Regions from separate parts of the Lentzea sp. NPDC092896 genome, predicted to be linked through region 1. Evidence: riboswitches for the same ligand, from Rfam matches in the RefSeq annotation. Region 1 holds a riboswitch; the other holds the start of a gene.
The links. Region 1 has a riboswitch for glycine ahead of gcvP (aminomethyl-transferring glycine dehydrogenase). Riboswitches for the same ligand answer to the same signal wherever they lie in the genome.
Positions count from the first base shown of each region.

Region 1 (6,710 bases):
GGTGTCCGCGCGGCCGTCCGACTCGGTGGCGCTGGCGTTGCGCGTCGGCGTGCCCATCCACGCCGAGGAGTCCGTCCTGGCCGAGGCGGGCCTCATCATCCCGGACGAGCAGGAGGACGAGGTGGAGAAGTTCCGCGAGTTCCTCGACTCCGTCTCCCCGGAGGACTTCAGGGGCGCGGACACCTGAGTTTTCCGGGTGTCGCACTCCGTCTTGTATGGACCGTGAGTCAGTTCGTTTGGATGTCCCTCGATCGGACTACTTACGGTCGTTTTAATCGCTAAACGATCACTAAACGTCACCTGAACGTCCCGTTTCGGGTGACGGCATGACTCTCCACTTGAGGTTGAGGGTCGCCTCTCCCCGCGCGTCGCGTTGACCTGCCCTCGGACCGGTCCTACCGTCGAACTCGAGTGGACGTCGCTGGTTCGCGCGAGCTGACGTAGCGGCTTGACGGTCATGAGTTTCGTGGCCGTTCCGAGGGGAGGCAGGCGTGGTCGAGGAAGCGCCCTTGAGGGCCGAATCCGGGCTGCAGGGTGAACTGTTCCCGGACTCCTCGCTGCCGGACGAGCTCGTCGGTTACCGAGGACCCGCGGCGTGTCAGATCGCGGGGATCACGTACCGGCAGCTCGACTACTGGGCAAGGACCGGGCTGGTCGCGCCGACGATAAGGATGGCGCACGGCTCCGGGAGCCAGAGGCTGTACTCCTTCAAGGACATCCTGGTGCTCAAGGTCGTGAAGCGGCTGCTGGACACCGGTGTCTCCTTGCAGAACATCAGGGTCGCGGTCGACCACCTGCGCCGCCGCGGCGTGCAGGACCTGGCGCGCATCACGCTGTTCTCCGACGGCACCACCGTCTACGAGTGCACCTCGCCGGAAGAGGTCGTCGATCTGCTGCAGGGCGGTCAGGGCGTGTTCGGCATCGCGGTCAGCGGTGCGATGCGCGAGATCTCCGGCACGATCCACGAGTTCCCGGCCGAACGTGCGGACGGCGTCGAGATCGCCCCGATGACCGAGGACGAGCTGACCCGCCGGCGTCGCGAGCGCGCCACCGGCTGACCGGTTTCGGAAACGTGGCCGACTGGCGCCGTGGGATGGCCGGTCGGCGGCAGCGACCAGACCCCATCGGTCCCTAGCGTTCCCCGCATGACGATCACCCCCTCCTACCAGGTCGTGAAGGTGCTGGAAGCGGCGGCGCAGCGCGCGCTTCGGCTGGAGTTCGGCTTCCTCGGCACCGAGAACCTGCTGATCTCGCTGATCGACACCATCGGACCCGGCCGCAAGCTCGGCGTGAAGTCGCTGCGCGCCCAGGCGATGGCGCGAGGGGCAGAGCACTGGGCCGACGACGACGGTGGCGTCGTTCCCGAGGCTCATCCGGACGTCACGGCGTTGCTGAACGTCGCCTGCGACCGCCTGGTCATCGAGACCGTGCCGCCCGTCAGCCGTGCGCTGGAGGAGTGTCTGCTCGCGGCGGCCGCCCAGGCCGGCGACGGCGTGCTGACCACGACCCACCTCTCCCTCGCGTTGCTGGAGCAGGGTTCCGGACGTGCCGCCGACCTGTTCGTGCTGCGCGGAGCGGACGTCGACGCGATGGCCGCCGCTGTGCGAGCGGATGCCGCGCGGACCCACGCGGAGGTCGAGGAAGCGCCCGCCGTGCGGTTGCTGCGCAAGGCGGGAGCGTTGGAAGGGGAGTCCGGCGGCGGGTACGTGCGCTGGCTGGTGCGCTGGGTCGCGCGCGGCCAGGGGCTGGGAGGGCCGGTGCTGACCGTCGTGCGCAACGAGGCCGGACGGCTGGCCGTGGCCGCGAGGCGTGAAGTGTCGTCTCGAGACCTGGTGGAGGCGGTGCTGACGGTCGACCGCCAGTTGACGGTGGCGGGCAGGAAGCTGAAGCCGGAGTTCGAGTCGGGCGGGGCGGCGGCGTTGCGCGAGGCAGGAGTGGATCCGGCCGCGTTGCCCGGCGGCGGTCCGGTCGTGCGTGCGATGGAACGGGCGAAGCTCGTCGCGGCCCGGCGCGGAGACGCGGTCGTGGGCACCCGGCACCTCCTCGTGGCGGTGCGCGACGACCCGGCGGACCCCGTCGCGGGAGCGCTCGCCGGTCTTGGCACTGAGATGTAGGTCGCGTCCCTAGCGACTAGGTGGACTGCCTGCGGGTATTCTTCTCGGGTAGTCGCTGAACTCAGGCGGGAGAGACCGGGATCGAAGAGCCCGGCGCCGAAGGAGCAAGTCCCTCCCCGGGAACCTCTCAGGCATCCAGGACCGCCGAGTGAGACGCCTCTGGAAAGTGGATCTCTAGGGATCCCGCCGACGGTGAAAGCCCATCCTTACCGGTGGGTGAACCTCTCAGGCGCCCTTCGGGGTACGGACAGAGCGGGGAGGGCACCAGGACACGTGTGCCCGCAGCCCCCCGGAGGCGTTTGATGACGCAGGACCGCATTCCGCTCGCAGCTCTCGAGCACGGCACCCCGTTCGCCGACCGCCACGTCGGTCCGCGCCCCGCCGAACTCGCGCGCATCCTCGACGTCATCGGCGTCGGGTCGCTCGAGGAGCTGGCGCAGCACGCGGTGCCTTCGTCGATCCACGAGCGCGATCTCGTGCTGGACCTGCCCGCCCCGGCCACCGAGACCGAGGCGCTGGCCGAACTGCGTGAGCTCGCCTCGCAGAACCGCCCGATGACGCAGATGATCGGCCTCGGCTACTACGACACCGTGACGCCGGGCGTGATCCTGCGCAACGTGCTCGAGTCGCCCGCCTGGTACACCGCGTACACGCCGTACCAGCCGGAGATCTCGCAGGGCCGTCTCGAGGCGCTGCTGAACTTCCAGACCATGGTCGGCGACCTGACCGGCCTGCCGACCGCGAACGCGTCCATGCTGGACGAGTCGACCGCCGCCGCCGAGGCGATGACGCTGGTGCGCCGCGCGGGCAAGTCCAAGTCGAACAAGTTCGTCATCGACGCCGACACGCTGCCGCAGACGCTGGCCGTCATCGAGACGCGCGCCGAGCCGCTGGGCATCGAGATCGTCGTCGCCGACCTGTCGCAGGGCATCGAGGGCCTGGGCCTGGGCGGCGACTTCTACGGCGTGCTGCTGTCCTACCCCGGCGCCTCAGGTGTCGTGCGCGACCAGGCCGCGTTGATCGAGGAGATCCACGCCGCCGGTGCGCAGGCCGTCGTCGTCGCCGACCTGCTGGCGCTGACGCTGCTGCGCGCGCCGGGCGAGATCGGCGCGGACGTCGTCGTCGGCACCACGCAGCGCTTCGGCGTGCCGATCGGCTTCGGTGGCCCGCACGCCGGCTACATGGCCGTCCGGTCCGGCCTGGAGCGTCAGCTGCCCGGCCGCCTGGTCGGTGTCTCCGTCGACTCCGACGGCTCGCTGGCCTACCGCCTCGCGCTGCAGACGCGTGAGCAGCACATCCGCCGTGAGAAGGCCACGTCGAACATCTGCACCGCGCAGGTTCTTCTGGCCGTGATCGCGTCCATGTACGCCGTCTACCACGGTCCCGAGGGCCTGCGGTCGATCGCGACCCGCGTGCACCGCCTGGCCACCGTGCTCGCCACGGGCCTGTGCGAGGCCGGGCTCGACGTCGTGCACGGCGAGTTCTTCGACACCGTCCAGGTCCGCGTCGAGGGCCAGGCCGCCGCTGTCGTCGAGAAGGCGCGTGAGGCCGGCATCAACCTCCGCGAGGTCGACGACGACGTCGTGGCAATCGCTTGCGACGAGAAGACCACGCGTGCGCACATCGTCGCCGTGTGGAACGCCTTCGGTGTCACCGGGTCCGATGTGGACGCGATCGACGCCGACACCGCCGACGGCATCCCGGGCGACCTGCGCCGCACCTCGGACTACCTGACGCACCCGGTCTTCCACGCGCACCGCTCCGAGACCGCGCTGCTGCGCTACCTGCGCGCGCTGTCCGACAAGGACGTCGCGCTGGACCGCAGCATGATCCCGCTGGGCTCGTGCACGATGAAGCTGAACGCCACCGCGGAGATGGAGTCCATCACGTGGCCGGAGTTCTCGACGCTGCACCCGTTCGCGCCCGCCGAGGACGCCGCCGGTCTGCTGAAGATCGTGTCCGACCTGGAGGAGTGGCTCGCCGAGGTCACCGGCTACGACGCGGTGTCGTTGCAGCCCAACGCCGGTTCGCAGGGTGAGTTCGCCGGTCTGCTGGCGATCCGCGCCTACCACCGCGCCAACGGCAACGCCGACCGCGACGTCTGCCTGATCCCGTCGTCCGCGCACGGCACCAACGCCGCGTCCGCCGTCATGGCCGGCATGCGCGTCGTCGTCGTGAAGTGCGACGACAAGGGCAACATCGACATGGGCCACCTGCGTCAGACGGTCGCCGAGCACGCCGGCGACCTCGCCGCGATCATGATCACCTACCCGTCGACGCACGGCGTGTACGAGGACACCGTTCGCGAGGTCTGCGGCCTGGTCCACGACGCGGGCGGCCAGGTGTACGTCGACGGCGCGAACCTCAACGCGTTGATCGGCCTGGCCCGCTACGGCAAGTTCGGTTCGGACGTCTCGCACCTGAACCTGCACAAGACGTTCTGCATCCCGCACGGCGGCGGTGGCCCCGGCGTCGGCCCGATCGGCGTGAAGTCCCACCTCGCCCCGTTCCTGCCGAACCACCCGCTGCAGCCGACCGCGGGACCGGCCACCGGTGTCGGCCCGATCTCCGGCGCCCCGTGGGGTTCCGCGTCGATCCTGCCGATCTCGTGGGCGTACGTGCGCATGATGGGCGGCGACGGCCTGCGCCGCGCCACCCTGACCGCCGTGGCGGCCGCCAACTACGTCGCACGGCGCCTGGACGAGCACTACCCGGTCCTCTACACCGGCGAGGGCGGCTTCGTGGCCCACGAGTGCATCCTCGACCTGCGCCCGATCACCAAGGCCACCGGCGTGACGGTGGACGACGTGGCCAAGCGTCTCGCCGACTACGGCCTGCACGCCCCGACCATGTCGTTCCCGGTCGCCGGCACCCTGATGGTCGAGCCGACCGAGTCCGAGGACCTGGCCGAGATCGACAGGTTCATCGACGCCATGATCGCCATCAAGCACGAGATCGACCGCGTCGGCGCCGGCGACTGGCCCGTCGAGGACAACCCGCTGCGCAACGCCCCGCACACCGCGGCCTGCGTGACCGTCGGCGAGTGGAACCACCCGTACACCCGCGAGGAGGCCGTGTACCCGGCCGGTACCGGTGCTCCGAAGATCTGGCCGCCCGTCCGCCGCATCGACGGCGCGAAGGGCGACCGCAACCTGGTCTGCTCCTGCCCGCCGCTCGAGGCTTACAGCAGCTGATCTGGGGCTGGTGAAACGGGCGCACTCGGGGGTGCGCCCGTTTTTCTACGCTCCGACCGGGCAGGCCTCGTCGCCGCAGTTCTCGTCGGCGCTGATGCCGGGCTTGTTCACGTCGTGCTCGAACGCGAAGTGGAAGCAGTCGGGATGCATCCGCTCGAACAGCTCGAAGTCTTCCCGTTCCAGCTCGACCGTCTCACCACACCGCTGACACGTCTGTTCTTCTGACACGCGCAAATGGTCTCACCCACGCCGTGCGAACAGGACCGCGCCGTCGTCGCCGAGCAACCACTGCGCCTCCACGGTGAACCCGGCTTCCCGCAGCCATTCCGCCACCCGCTCGGGCCTGCGCAGATGAACGTGCACGCGCATCGGATGCCCGCCGTAGCCCTGCGTCTTGAGCCGCGTCTCGTCGCCGACGTGGAAACCCAGCTGCAGCAACCCGTCCGGCCGCAACGCTTGGTGGAAGTGCCCGAGGACGACGGGGACGAGCTCGTCCGGCACGTGGATCAGCGACCACCAGGCGATGATCCCGCCGACCGGCTCGCCGAGCGGCTCGGTCATCGACCCCACCTCGAACCGCAGCCCGGGGTGGTTGCGCCGGGCCAGCGAGATCATCTCGGGGGAGAGGTCGATCCCGAACGCCTCCACGCCGAGGCCGTGCAGGAGCGCCGTGATGATGCCGGGCCCGCAGCCGACGTCCGCGACCGGTCCGCGCACCTCCTCCGCGAACAACCGCAGCGCCGCCCGCAGGTGCGGGAGGCCGTCCAGGAGATCGCGCGTCTGCTCGGCATAGCTGACCGAGACCGTGTCGTAGGAGTCGCGGGTGTCCGCCAGCCAGTCGCTCACGCCGGGGGAAGTTACTCCTCGAACGGCTCCGGCCGGTGCCGTCCGAACAACGCCAGCGCGGCGATCCACACGTCCGGATCGCCGTCCCAGTCCAGAGCTTTGATCTGGTCGGCCGACCGCCGCCCGCCGATGGCCCGCATCAGCTCGAACGACGTGGTCCGCAACGTCCCGGCCGGCTCGCCGTGCCCGAGCACGCGGTCCCCGTGCTCCAGCGTGATCCGCAACGCCGGCACGTCGTTCTCCCGCATCCGCTGGTCGAGCTGCTGCAACGGCCGCACCAGCGCCGACCGCACCTCCACGCCGTCCCGATCGCCCGGAACCCCCAGCGCCGCACGGAGATCGTGCTCGTGCGCGATCACCTCGGACACGAGGATCGGCCCCATCGGCGTGTCGAACAACGGCTGCGCCAGCGCGAGGTTCGCGTCCCACTCGGCGAAGGCGTCCTCCAGCGAGTTGTCCTGGCGGTCGCGGACCTGCCGTTCACCCCACTCGCCCGACTCGACACCGTCGAACCGGCGGTCCACGAAGTCGCGCAGACCGCCGGCGAGGTGCGCCA
Region 1 is NZ_JBIVPX010000005.1:125,894-132,603, forward strand. Features, by position in the region: gene ACIQF0_RS25125 (bifunctional nuclease family protein) at 1-187, shown strand, start outside; gene ACIQF0_RS25130 (MerR family transcriptional regulator) at 492-1,058, shown strand; gene ACIQF0_RS25135 (Clp protease N-terminal domain-containing protein) at 1,146-2,114, shown strand; glycine riboswitch at 2,171-2,268, shown strand; glycine riboswitch at 2,272-2,367, shown strand; gene gcvP (aminomethyl-transferring glycine dehydrogenase) at 2,417-5,308, shown strand; gene ACIQF0_RS25145 (hypothetical protein) at 5,354-5,536, opposite strand; gene ACIQF0_RS25150 (class I SAM-dependent methyltransferase) at 5,549-6,154, opposite strand; gene ACIQF0_RS25155 (maleylpyruvate isomerase family mycothiol-dependent enzyme) at 6,166-6,710, opposite strand, start outside.

Region 2 (6,710 bases), on a different contig from region 1:
AGGAACGCCTGATCATCGGCGTCTGCTGCATCGCGGGCATCGAGGCCGCCGTGGACGTCACGCTGAAGTACGTGAAGGACCGCAAGGCGTTCGGCAAGGAGCTGATCAAGTTCCAGAACACCCGGTTCAAGCTCGCCGAGTGCGCCACCGAGGCGGCCGTGACCAGGGCCTTCATCGACGAGTGCATCGAGAAGCACCTGAAGGGCGAACTGGACGTGCCGACCGCGGCGATGGCGAAGTGGTGGGCCAGCGACCGGTTGAGCAAGGTCGTCGACGAGTGCGTGCAGCTGTTCGGCGGCTACGGCTACATGAACGAGTACCCGATCGCACGGGCCTGGTCCGACGCCCGCGTGCAGCGGATCTACGGCGGGACGAACGAGATCATGAAGGAAATCATCGCGAGGTCCCTGTGAGCGGGCCTCTCGCCGGACTTCGCGTCATCGAGCTCGCCGGCCTCGCGCCCGCGCCGTTCGGTGCGATGGTGCTGGCCGACCTCGGTGCCGACGTGATCCAGGTGCACAAGCCGGGGAGCGTGCAGACGATCCCCGGCGACTTCCTCGGCCGCAACCGGCGCTCGATCGCCGTCGACACGCGCAAGCCGGAGGGTGCCGAGCTCGTTCTCGGACTGGTCGAGCGCTCGGACGTGCTGATCGAGGGCTTCCGGCCGGGCGTGACCGAACGGCTGGGCATCGGCCCCGCGCAGTGCCTGGCCCGCAACCCGCGCCTTGTATATGGACGCATGACCGGCTGGGGCCAGGACGGGCCGCTCGCCGACCGCGCCGGCCACGACATCAACTACATCGCCGTCGCGGGTGCGCTGGAGCCGCTGGGACGAGCAGGAGGGCCGCCGTCGTTCCCCATCAACCTCCTGGGCGACTTCGGCGGCGGAGGGTTGCTGCTGGCGCTGGGCGTGCTCGCCGCACTGTATGAACGGGAGCGCTCCGGACGTGGCCAGGTCGTGGACACCGCGATGGTCGACGGGGCGGCGTTGCTGACGACGTTCCTGCACGGGATGCGGTCCGCCGGCATGTGGTCGGGCGGGCGCGGCGAGAACATGCTCGACGGTGGAGTGCCGTTCTACGACGTCTACGAGGCCGCCGACGGGCGGTACGTGGCTGTGGGCGCGCTGGAGGAGAAGTTCTACGCCGACCTGGTGCGCGTGCTGGGCCTGGAGGACGCGCCCTCGCGCAACGATCCGGCGAACTGGCCTGAGCTGCGGGAGCGCATCGCGGCGGCGGTGAAGACCCGGCCGCGGGACGAGTGGGCGGACCTGGCGCGGGACACGGACGCGTGCCTGGCTCCGGTGCTGACTCCTGCCGAGGCGGCGCATCACCCGTACAACGCAGCCCGCGACACTTTCGTGGACGTGTCGGGCTCGCCGCACCCGGCCCCGGCGCCCCGGTTCGACCGCACTCCCGCGGCGGTTCCCACGGCTCCTGTTTCGCCCGGAACGAACACCGGGGAAGTGCTTGCCGACATGGGTGTGGCGGCCGACCGAATTATGGAACTGCGGCGGTCTGGAGTAATTGGATAATGGTCGGACGCGCATTAATAGCGCCACGAAGGCGTGACGGTGCGTGATGGGGTGAGTTCGGCATCCGGGTGAGCCCCGGTGCAACAGTCTCTCTTCCAAGCTGTGGGATGCGAGGGAGTCCGTGTTCACCTCGTGCCCAGGACATCGGCGCTGTTGAGGCCCCTCTTTAGCCGCCATTCGGGTGACATTGGCCGTCACGCAGGCGTGCGTCCCAGGTAGATCCTGGGACGAGTTGGGCGTGGTCGTTGTTCATCGCAAGGGTGAATGAGGGACCATGACGGGTGACACGGGCGGTCCGCCGCCTGACCGGTGAACCACACGGACGGAGAGGTACCTGTGAACCTCAAGAAGGTGCTAGTGCTGGCGGGCGTCGCGCTGGTGCTGTTCCTCCTGATCACCCAGCCCGAGCAGTCCGCCTCGGCGGTGCAGCAGGTTCTCGGCTGGCTTCGTCAGGGCGCGGAGTCGATCATCACCTTCATCAGGAGCCTCTTCGGCACGGCCACCCCGCTCAGCTAGTGACGTTGGGTGATCTTCGGCCGTCTGCGTTGAGCCGGATGGGTGGAATGAGGCCAATCACGCACTGGTAACGGGTGTTCTGGGGATTCAGGGTCTGGCGATTGTCAGACCTACCGAATACCTTCCGCTGCAATGGCCGATCCCCGACCGACGAGGAGGCACATATGGTCGAGGACTCCGGGGTCCACGAGCTGTTGCAGCAGTGGGCGGCTGAACGGTCTGATGACGCAGAGATGCAGGAGGTGAACCGGATCAAGAACGCGTGGCTCGCGGAGGCTCCCCCCTCGGCGCCAGGCATCCCCGTGCAGCGGGGAGGCAGGAGTGGGTCGCGTGGCTTGGTCAAGGTCGACTCGGCGGATCCGGCCTACGTGGCCGCGATGCGCAAGCGGGCGCCGGAGGCACCCGAGGCACTGCTCGCCGCCGCGGCGAGCTACTGGCAGCTGGTGGGCGACGTCGCCGAGGCCGAGCAGTGGTGGGACGCGGGCATCAGCCCGTTGGACCAGCGCGCGCTCGACTACCGCGCGGCCGGCCTGTCTCCTGCCGATCTCGGGAGGCGCCTGGGACCGATGACGGTTCTCCAGCACCTTCGTCGTGGCTCCGCCGCGGCCTGGTGCGTTGCTCGTCTGCAGAGGCAGCGCCGGGACGGCGTGGCGTAGGTGGACCGGGCTGTCGGAGGCGGCAGCCCTGCATCCATTCGTTGAACGGGCACGCGCGCTCGTGCGGGGCGCGCTCGCCAACGTTCGTTCGCCGTGTTTCCGCTGAGGGCCGAGGCCCTCACACCCCACGGGGCGGTCTCCTTCCGGAGACCCACCCAAGTCAGTGGCGTCGCATGCTCGCGGAGCGCGCTCGCCGGAGCTGACTCGGAGTGTTTTCGCCGGGGGCGGTCCCCGGACCCCCGGAAGGACTCCCAAGTAGTGTGGAGGTCGTGCGCGGCCTCCTTACTCCCCAACGTGTGCTGATCGCGTTCGCCTGTCTGGCGGCGCTGGTCGCCTGTTGCGGACTCGCCTGGTGGCAGTGGCAGCGCTTCGAGTCCGCCAGCGGCACGTTCCAGAACCTCGGGTACGTGCTGCAGTGGCCGCTCTTCGGCCTCTTCCCCCTGTTCATGGTGTGGCGGTTCCGTCGGCTGGCACGTCAGCGCCGTGACGAGGATCCGGTTGCGCCTGCTCCGGAGCCGATGGCTACCGTTGTCGCCGTCAAACCCGCGCCTGTCGAGCAGTTCGACGACGAAGAAGACGCGGAGCTCGCGGCCTACAACCGCATGCTCGCGAACCTCAACGCGCGGGACGGTCGTTGAGCGAAGGCGGGCAGATGAAGGGTGCGTTGACCCGGTTCAGGGTCATGGCTTACGTGGTCGGAGTCTTCCTGCTGCTCCTGGTCGTGGCCATGGTGCTCAAGTACGCCGCGGACATGGGTGGCGCGATGAAGGTCGTCGGCCCGATCCACGGCTTCCTCTACGCCATCTACCTGGTGATTTCCGTCGACCTGGCGCTGAAGCTGCGCTGGTCGATCAAGGGCACCCTGCTGGTGCTGCTCGCGGGCACGGTCCCGTTCCTGTCCTTCTGGGCGGAGCGCAAGGTGGTCGAGAAGACGGCGCAGGGCGTGCCGCTGTGACGTTTGGCCTGCTAGCGTCTGGGGCTACCAACTGAACACGGCCGTCGATGTCGCGCGGAAGAGACCCCTCCAGCAGGGGCGCCGAAGGAGCAATCCCTCCCCGGAATCTCTCAGGCACAGGTACCGCGCGACGAAGGCAACTCTGGAAAGCAGGCTGCTCGGCAGCCTCGCCCACGGTGCAAGCCACTTCGGTGGTGAAGCTCTCAGGCTCATGACAGAGGGGGAGGCTCGCTCTAGTGAGGAGTCTCCGATGGATCGTGTCATTCTTCTGATGCCTCAGCCGGCCGCGTCCGGCTCTTCGGCGCACCCTGGAGGAGCGTTCTGATGTCCCGCCTCACGCCTCTGAACGCCGAGCACGAGCAGCTCGGCGCGATGTTCACCGACTTCGCGGGCTGGCGGATGCCGCTGCGCTACTCGTCCGAACTCGCCGAGCACCACGCCGTGCGCACCACCGCGGGCCTGTTCGACCTCACGCACATGGGTGAGATCGTCCTGACCGGACCGCAGGCGGGCGAGGCCCTCGACTACGCGCTGGTCGGGCACATCTCCGCGCTGGCCGTCGGCAAGGCCCGCTACACGATGATCACCCAGGCCGACGGCGGCGTGCTCGACGACCTGATCGTGTACCGCCTGGGCGACCAGGAGTTCATGGTCGTCGCGAACGCCTCCAACGCCGCCGTCGTGGCTGAGGCACTGGTCGAGCGCGCAGCCGGGTTCGACACGGTCGTCACCGACAAGTCGACCGACTACGCGTTGATCGCGATCCAGGGCCCGAAGTCCGTCGAGATCCTGTCCGGCCTGACCGAGACGGATCTGGCGTCGGTCAAGTACTACGCCTCGTACCCTTCCACCGTGGCCGGAGTCGACGCGTTGCTCGCGCGCACGGGTTACACGGGCGAGGAGGGCTTCGAGCTCTTCGTCGCACCCGCCGACGCGCCGGCCGTCTGGGCCGCGCTGCTGTCCGCGGGCGAGGCGCACGAGCTCAAGCCGTGCGGGCTCGGCTGCCGCGACACGTTGCGCCTCGAAGCCGGAATGCCCTTGTACGGCAACGAGCTCACGACGTCGCTGACGCCGTACAACGCGAACCTGGGCCGTGTCGTGAAGCTCGACAAGCCGGGCGACTTCGTGGGCCGCGACGCGCTGGCCAAGGTCGCCGAGTCCGGGGTGGACTCGGTCCTGGTCGGACTGAAGACCCCTGAACGCCGTGCCCCCCGCCACGGTTACGCGGTGCTCAACGGCGACGAGGTCGTGGGCGAGGTGACGTCGGGCGCGCTGTCCCCGACCCTCGGCTACTCCGTCGCCATGGCCTACGTGTCGCGGGCCAGTGCCGAGCCCGGCACCCCACTGCTGGTCGACGTCCGCGGCAAGAAGCAGCCGGTCGAGGTCGTCGCACTTCCGTTCTACAAGCGCGCCAAGTAGGGAGATTCTCCAGATGTCCGACCAGTTCAACGCTTCCCTCGCGGAGTACGACCCCGAGGTCGCCGAAGCCGTTGCGGCCGAGTTGGCGCGCCAGCAGGGCACTCTCGAGATGATCGCCTCGGAGAACTTCACGCCCGTGTCGGTGTTGCAGGCCCAGGGCTCCGTCCTCACGAACAAGTACGCCGAGGGCTACCCCGGCCGTCGCTACTACGGCGGCTGCGAGCACGTGGACGTCGTCGAGCGGCTCGCCATCGAGCGCATCAAGTCGCTCTTCGGCGCGGGCTTCGCGAACGTCCAGCCGCACTCGGGCGCGCAGGCCAACGCGGCCGCGATGTTCGCGCTGCTCCAGCCCGGCGACACGATCCTGGGACTGGACCTCGCGCACGGCGGCCACCTGACGCACGGCATGCGCATCAACTTCTCCGGCAAGCTCTACAACGTCGTGCCGTACCACGTCGCGGACTCGGACGGCCGCGTCGACATGGCCGAGGTCGAGCGCCTGGCCCAGGAGCACCGCCCGAAGTTGATCGTGGCCGGCTGGTCCGCCTACCCGCGCCAGCTGGACTTCGCCGAGTTCCGCCGCATCGCGGACTCGGTCGAGGCCTACCTGATGGTCGACATGGCGCACTTCGCCGGCCTCGTCGCCGCCGACCTTCACCCGTCGCCCGTGCCGCACGCGCACGTCACGACGACCACGACCCACAAGACCCTCGGCGGTCCCCGTGGTGGCGTGATCCTGTCGAACGACGCCGACATCGCGAAGAAGATCAACTCGGCGGTGTTCCCCGGCCAGCAGGGCGGTCCGCTGGAGCACGTCATCGCGGCGAAGGCCGTGGCGTTCAAGCACGCCGCCTCGCCTGAGTTCGCCGACCGTCAGCGTCGCACGCTGGAAGGTTCGCGGATCCTGGCCGAGCGTCTGTCGCAGGCGGACGTCGCCGCCGCCGGCGTGAAGGTGCTGACCGGGGGCACCGACGTGCACCTGGTCCTCGTCGACCTGGTCAACTCCGAGCTCGACGGCAAGCAGGCCGAGGACGTGCTGCACCAGATCGGCATCACGGTCAACCGCAACGCCGTTCCGAACGACCCGCGTCCGCCGATGGTGACGTCCGGTCTGCGGATCGGTACGCCGGCGCTGGCCACCCGCGGGTTCGGCGAGGTGGACTTCACCGAGGTCGCCGACGTGATCGCGGAGGCCCTGAAGCCGGGGGCGGCGATCGACGAACTGCGTGCGCGCGTCGAGGTGCTGGCGGCGAAGCACCCGCTGTACTCCACGCTCTGAGTTGAGAAACCGAAGGGGCGCCACCGGAGATTCGGTGGCGCCCCTTCGGCTTTCGTGACCCTGGAGCGAAACGACGGGAACCCCGGCCCCTTCCCCAGGGCCGGGGTTTCACCGTGTCAGGGTGATGTGTGTCTCAGATGGACCGTCCTAACGGGATGCTGTGGGGTTACGCAGCCGGGGCCGTCACACCAGGCGGGAGGCACTCGACGTTGCGCTTGCCGTTGGGCTGGATCACGAACCACGTGCCGCCGATGCCCTGGCCGGCCCACTTGCCCGGCGCCGGGTCCTTCGAGTACGTGTAGAGACCCCAGCCGTCGATGGCGACCTGCTTCTTGCCGTCAGCGCGGGTGA
Region 2 is NZ_JBIVPX010000004.1:483,389-490,098, forward strand. Features, by position in the region: gene ACIQF0_RS23195 (acyl-CoA dehydrogenase family protein) at 1-413, shown strand, start outside; gene ACIQF0_RS23200 (CaiB/BaiF CoA transferase family protein) at 410-1,534, shown strand; gene ACIQF0_RS23205 (hypothetical protein) at 1,871-2,050, shown strand; gene ACIQF0_RS23210 (transcriptional regulator) at 2,215-2,706, shown strand; gene ACIQF0_RS23215 (hypothetical protein) at 2,976-3,344, shown strand; gene ACIQF0_RS23220 (DUF3817 domain-containing protein) at 3,359-3,661, shown strand; glycine riboswitch at 3,707-3,797, shown strand; glycine riboswitch at 3,798-3,889, shown strand; gene gcvT (glycine cleavage system aminomethyltransferase GcvT) at 3,986-5,080, shown strand; gene glyA (serine hydroxymethyltransferase) at 5,094-6,359, shown strand; gene ACIQF0_RS23235 (hypothetical protein) at 6,526-6,710, opposite strand, start outside.
Region 2: another riboswitch for glycine. It lies ahead of gcvT (glycine cleavage system aminomethyltransferase GcvT); the one in region 1 lies ahead of gcvP (aminomethyl-transferring glycine dehydrogenase).